Regions from separate parts of the Paenibacillus hamazuiensis genome, predicted to be linked through region 2. Evidence: predicted binding sites of a transcription regulator. Region 2 holds the regulator's gene; the other holds the start of a gene.
What was found. Region 2 encodes NrdR, which represses ribonucleotide reductase genes. Its sites were predicted from a motif close to AACACNATATATNGTGTT; they were not measured.
Positions count from the first base shown of each region.

Region 1: a site for NrdR is predicted at 1,384-1,401, ahead of MYS68_RS06455 (adenosylcobalamin-dependent ribonucleoside-diphosphate reductase). Genes of this name have one in related genera too.

Region 1 is NZ_JALRMO010000001.1:1,501,393-1,504,804, reverse strand. It holds gene MYS68_RS06455 (adenosylcobalamin-dependent ribonucleoside-diphosphate reductase) at 1-1,282, opposite strand, end outside; gene dat (D-amino-acid transaminase) at 1,704-2,579, shown strand; gene MYS68_RS06445 (RpnC/YadD family protein) at 2,622-3,008, opposite strand; gene MYS68_RS06440 (lipoate--protein ligase family protein) at 3,084-3,412, opposite strand, start outside.
Region 2 is NZ_JALRMO010000001.1:1,172,939-1,176,350, reverse strand. It holds gene MYS68_RS04845 (dihydrofolate reductase family protein) at 1-18, shown strand, start outside; gene MYS68_RS04840 (transcriptional regulator) at 159-812, shown strand; tRNA gene MYS68_RS04835 (tRNA-Ala) at 1,091-1,163, opposite strand; gene nrdR (transcriptional regulator NrdR) at 1,235-1,714, opposite strand; gene MYS68_RS04825 (alpha/beta-type small acid-soluble spore protein) at 1,826-2,050, shown strand; gene MYS68_RS04820 (lytic transglycosylase domain-containing protein) at 2,086-2,712, opposite strand; gene coaE (dephospho-CoA kinase) at 2,709-3,305, opposite strand; gene ytaF (sporulation membrane protein YtaF) at 3,324-3,412, opposite strand, start outside.

The sequences.
Region 1 (3,412 bases), 330 kb from region 2:
GCTCGCCTTGCTGGTTGATGCGGTTTTGCTCAAAGTGATAAGGCGTTTTGTCAATGACATTGTCGAGAAACCGGGTCGAATAGCGCACCACTTTTCCGAGGTCTTCCCAAGCCACGTCATGCTTCTCCGCATCGTAAAACTTGGAAAGATTGATCGCGGACAAGTTACAGACACCCCAGGCGGGAAGCCCTTGCTCGCCGCACGGATTCGTGCAGATGATCGGATTGAAATACCAGCTGTTCGACATCTGGTTGTAATATTCCATGAACACGACGCCCGGCTCCGCCGACTTCCACGCGGATTCGATAATCGTGTGCCATACGTCGCGAGCTCTCACGGTACGGTAGTGCTTCACCGGTTTGCCAAGCTTCTTCCACTTATCGAGATCGCCGTCCCACAGCTCGTTGTATTCCGGGTCGGTCGTATCCGGATAAACGAGATCCCATTCCAAATCTTCCTTAACGGCTTTCATAAAACCGTTGCTCACGCAAACGGACAAGTTGGCGTTCGTAATTTGCCCCATCGTCTGCTTGACCGTAATGAAGTCGAGGACATCGGGATGCCAGTCGTTCATCATCAGCATGAGAGCGCCGCGGCGGCTGCCGCCCTGCTCGATCAACCCGGTCGTGTAGCTGAACAGGCCGCCCCAGGAAACCGCACCGCTGGACGAACCGCTGACTCCTTTGACGATCGCGCGGCGTGGACGCAACGAGGACAGGTTAATGCCTACACCGCCGCCGCGTGCCATAATTTCCGTCATTTCCGACAAAGTGGCAATAATGCCGCCGCGGCTGTCGTGCGGAGACGGAATGACATAGCAGTTGAACAGCGTCAGCTCGTCGTTGGCATCGGCGCCGGCCGCAATGCGCCCGCCCGGAACCAGCTTCCAGTCATGCAATATATAATTAAACTTTTCCGTCCACTCTTTCTGTTTCTCGGGGGTTGCTTCAACGGAAGCCATCGCTTTCGCCAGACGGTTCCAAAGCTGCTCCGGCGTTTTTTCGACCGATAGGGTCAGCTTTTCTATAGTTGAATCGACCGTTTCTCCGCTGCGGAGCTTGATTTTCACCTGCTGCCCTTGCCTGCTGATGACTTCGCCCACTTCCTTGGCCGGAAACTTCGGATCATCCTTCGTAAGCACGAGTACGGTGTCACCGACTTTCGTGTTGTTCGTATCCGCATCCTTCAGCGCGTAACGATCGAGAAAAATTTTCTCGCTTAATCCTTCCAATTTCAATTGTACCGTATCCAACAGCAACACCCTCCCGACAATAGTGAACATTTTGACGCAAAATCGTCGAAATACAGCGAAAAACAACCATATATAGGTTAAAATTATGTATAACGAAAATCACAATATATGGTATGCGAATTTCATTATACAACACTAGATATTGTGTTTCTAATGGGTGATTAACGAAATTTTAAGATTAGGACAAGACGTCCCCCCGAAAGCTTTTATTTTCTCCCGCATCCTCTCTTTTTTGCGCCTTCCAAATCAATACAAATCGACAAAAAACGACCATAAATTCGGGTATTACGGGTCTTGACTTTGCACTTTAAGTACCAATCCAATATGATCGATCGCGAAATTCCAATGATCTTTGACGCGTCCGGTCACATCTGATACGCTAGATTTAGATTAACACAGCATCAAACAAATATCAAACATATGTTCCCCAAAACAGCACGAGGTGATTCCATTGTACTTTTTCGAAAATCGGTTTATGCCAAAAAATGAGGTTGCCGTTTCACCCGACGATCGGGGTTATTATTTCGGGGACGGCATATATGAGGTGTTCCGCGTTTATAACGGCAGGTTGTTCGAAGCGGAGGCTCATTTCGAACGGCTCGTTCGCAGCGCGGAAGGCATTCGCATCGAGCTGCCTTTTTCCAAAGAGGAGATACATAGCATTTTAAACAAGCTGATTGACATGAATCATATCTCCGAAGGCACGGTTTACATGCAGGTTACGAGAGGGGCGGCACCGCGCGTGCATCCGTTTCCGGCCGGCGCGAAGCCGGTTCTTATGGCTTACTGCAATGAGGTGAAGCGGCCTCTGCAAACGATGCGTCAGGGCATAGCCGCCGTGACGATGGAAGACATTCGCTGGCTGCGCTGCGATCTGAAGACGCTCAATCTGCTCGGCAACGTGCTCGCCAAGCAGCATGCGCTCGATCAAGGAGCGGACGATGTCATTCTTCACCGCAGCGGAACGGTCACCGAATGCAGCGCATCCAACTTTTTCATCGTGAGGGAAGGCAAGCTGCTCACTCACCCTGCCAACCATCTGATTTTGCACGGCATTACTCGGATGGTAACGCTCCGTCTGGCTCATGAGTTCGGCATTCCGGTGCTCGAAGAACCGTTCGCCGTTCAGGACCTGCGTCTTGCCGACGAGGCATTTATTACCGGAACAACGGCGGAAATTACCCCAGTGGTGCGAATCGACGGCAAGCCGGTCAAAGACGGCGTCCCCGGCCCGATTACGAAGCGGCTTCAGGATGCTTTTGAACAGGCAATTCAGTGGTCGGAAGCGGATGACAGAAAGACGTACATAAAGTCCGCAATAGATTGAATGTGGGAAACCGCTAACCGGACAACAAAAAAAGGCCATCGTTTACCGATCATTCCGGCAAACGATGGCTCTCTTAATTGTAGTTGTGGAAAATCCGTCAGTGAAGCTGTTTACGCATTGCTCGATCTTTTCTTCCGGGACGCCTGTCGCGGCCTCGATAGCTGCATTATCCAGCCCCAAGGCGATCAAATTTCTCACTACATTTTCTCTTTCTAATGCTCTGCCTTTTTCAATTCCTTTTTCAATTCCTTGTTCGATTCCTTTTTCAATTCCCTTTTCGATACCTCTTTCAATGCCTTCTTCAATTCCTCTAAGCTTGATCGCTTCCAAGTTTTTTTGCAGCCCCATGACAGACACTCCCTTCTCCTTGATCTCAAGAATCAAATGCTCGACATCCCGGCTTTCCGGCGGCAACTGCACTTTAATCATATTGGTCAGCCAATTGATAAATTGCCCCTGCAAATAAATTATCGTTTACAAAACCTCCGGGGAGAACCAAAAGCTCTACCTCCGAAGGTTCCATGCCTCGTTATCGTATTTCTCTTCCACCAACTGCCGGGCCAGTTCCTTCTCGTAGTCCGACAGCTCGCCCTTCTCCAGCGTGATGTTCATCCCCCGGGCAATTCCATCCCTAAATGCTTCTTCCACTTCCTTAAGGCCAACCGGAGGTTTATGCTGCAGTGCGAGCAGCTCGTTGATCGCCACCGCCCGCTTCGTGAACTGCTCCTTGAGCTTGTCCCGCAGCCGATCGCTGGAAAACTTCAGCACCCTGAACAACTGCTCCGTATCCATATCGAGCAATATCGAGCCGTGCTGCAGGACGACGCCCTTTT
Region 2 (3,412 bases):
TATTATGAGAAAAAATAGGTTGATTGAATCGACCCGCTATGATAGACTATTTTCAAAATTAAAGGCGTGAAGAACATGCCGCTTTGATCTATGAAGCCTTCGGGGTTTTATGGAACAAAGCGGCATTTTTATTTTACAACGATTGGGGAGGAGTATCATTGAAACGCTTTGAGGCAGCAATGAAGGAGTGGCTTTCCGAGCAAGTGAACAATGAATCAAATCCCAGACGGCGAGAGCTGCTAAGGAAAGGTTTGGGACATGGAACAACAGAATTTCTAAAACAAATATGGTATCCGGCAATTGGGAATTTCAATGATTTGTATCCCGAATGGGAAGTGCGGGATTTGCACAATCGCTATCGTTACCTCGATCTTGCCTATATGCCGGCCGGAGTGAAAGGGTGCATAGAAATTCACGGCTATAGCACCCATGCCAGAGATATCGAAACATGGCGGTTTAAAGACTTATGCATGAAGCAGGCCATGTTGGTTCTTGACGATTGGTCATTCCTTCCTATCGCATATTTATCGATCAAGGAAGATCCTTCGATCTGCAAACAACTTGTTCTCTCTTTTGTCGGGAAGTTTACCTCATTGCCCATTTCACACTCATTGGATTGGATTGAAGCGGAAACTATACGTTTCGCCAGGCGAAAGCTGCGGCCATTTCCTGCAGAGGAACTCGCCTCCCATCTCCATTGCTCCGACAAACATTCTCGGCGTATCCTTAAAAGGCTTACGGAAAAGCATATGTTGACTATTGTAAACGGGAAACAAAGGTATCGTATGTGGCAGCTGGCGGACAGTCGCTAACGGACATAAGGGGACGCCAAACCCGGATTTTAAGATGCTGACCTCGCCTAACGGACATTTTATCCTCTCAGCGTGCCCAATTGGCTATTTTCTACTTAACTATGTCCGCTAAGTGGACAACATGTCCGTAAGAAATACGGAAGTTCAAAAACAGATTGCTAAGGTGATGATATGTCCGTTAAATAAATCTGCGCGGCCCTTCGCCCCTTGGGGCTCGCTCCCTTCGTCGGCTCATAAAAAAAGAAGCCCCACTCTGTCGAGTGAGACTTCTTTATTTATGGAGCCAAGGGGGATCGAACCCCTGACCTCATCGCTGCCAGCGATGCGCTCTCCCAGCTGAGCTATGGCCCCGAAGCGGACAAGTACGATAATAGCACAGCTTTGGAGCCATTGTCAACACTTTCGTCCACAAAAATTTGATCTTATTTTCGCCGATCGTCCGGCTCCTGATGTTTGCTTAAAATATCGGTCAATTCCCGCATGAACATGTTGATATCCTTGAACTGGCGGTATACCGAAGCGAAGCGGATATAGGCGACTTCGTCGACCGGATAAAGCTGTTCCATCACAAACTCGCCGATTTCCCGGCTGTCGACTTCCGCATGCGCCGTATTGCGCAGCTGCTTTTCCACTTCGGAGACGATCGACTCGAGCTTCTCTACGGAAACCGGACGTTTCTCGCAAGCGCGGATCAGGCCGCGCAAAATTTTTTCCCGGCTGAATTCCTCGCGGCTGCCGTCCTTTTTGATCACGATCAGCGGGGTTTCCTCGACCATCTCGAAGGTGGTGAAGCGTTTCGTACATTTTTCGCACTCCCGGCGGCGGCGGATCGATTTGTTTTCATTGGCGGAACGCGAATCCAGCACTTTGGTGCCGGGGTAATCGCAATAAGGACATTTCATAATTTCTGGCCTCCACGACAGCATCTTTATAGGACCTTCCCATTCGTTTCCTCTCATGATCTTTACAAGATCGCACATAATAGGACTACCAACGACAAGGAGGTGAATACAATGGGTGCAGGACAATCCCGCAGCAGCAACGTATTGGTTGTTCCTCAAGCGAACCAGGCTTTGGACCAACTGAAGTACGAGGTAGCTCAAGAGCTGGGTATTGCTATCCCGCAAGATGGTTACTACGGTAACATGGCTACCCGCGACACCGGTGCAATCGGTGGTCACATCACTCGTCGCCTGGTGCAAATCGCTGAGCAAACGCTGGCAGGCCAATTCAAATAATGACTTATTTGTAGCTTAGGAAAAGAAGTGTCGGTTCATGACCCCCTTGAAGGAGTCATGACCGATGCTTCTTTTTTTAACGTATCCCGGACTCCGGAGAAATCGTCTGCATAAATTTTGTGATACTTTTTATAATAATAAAGCACGCGCTGCAAATAATGCCGCGTCTCCCCGTACGGGATTTGCTCGATTTGCTCGAGCGTGCCGTCCCATTCGCCGTTTTGCATCCATTTGGCCACTTTCCCCTGACCGGCATTATAGCCGGCGATGGCCGCGTAATCGTTGCCGTTAAACTGCTTATGCAGCCAGTTTAAATACCACGACCCGATTTCAATGTTCACCTCGGGCTTGTCCAACTGATGGATCCATTCCGGTGAAAACCGGCCTTTTTCCAAAATCCACTCCGCCGTTTCCGGCATAAGCTGCATCAAGCCGTATGCGCCCTTTCGAGACGTCATGTTCGGCTGAAAATTCGTTTCCACGCGGATAATCGCGGCGATCAGAAAAGGATCCATGTCATACTTCGCCGCATTTTGTAAAATTTCCTGCTTATATTTGATCGGATACAGCAGCCTGCTTAAAAACGGGCTGGAATAAAACAAGATGAGCAGAAAGGACAGCAGCAGAACAGCGAAAACGCGTTTTTTCCGCCAAAAACTCATGGAAGCCCCCTTTCACGCCAGAAGGATTCGATCTGCCGTTCCGTATCCTCCCGTGTACCCTGATTGTCGATCACGATATCGGCCAGAGCTTTTTTCTCCTCAATCGGCATTTGCGCCTTTAAACGGTTTTCCGCCTGCTCACCCGTGAGCCCGTCTCTCGCCATCAGCCTTTCCAGCTGAATTTCCCTGGGCACATACACCAGCATGATTTCCGAAAACATCCACTCCAGCTTCGACTCGAACAAAAGCGGCACGTCTACGACAACGAGACGCTGCGGATCTTCCGCTTCGTACCGCTCCATTCTCTCGCGCATCGTAGCGCGGATAGCGGGGTGCAGCAGGTTTTGCAAATCCTCCCTCGCAGCCGGATCGTTAAACACGATTTCCCCCAGCTTCTTGCGGTGAAGCTGTCCGTCCGGCAGCAGCACGGCTTGTCCGAAACGGTCTGCAACCCGGGCCAGTACCGGGCTGCCGGGTTCAACGACTTCTCTGGCGATTTGGTCGGCATCGACCAGAACCGCCCCGCGGCGCACGAGCATGGCCGCCACCGTGCTTTTGCCGCAGGCGATTCCTCCGGTAAGTCCTATATTCATCTTCAAGCTCCTTACGCATTATAACAATTTCATAATACCCATAATGATGAGCACGCATCCCGGCAAAACCGATAATTTTCGTACCCATGACAATTCGGCGTACATAA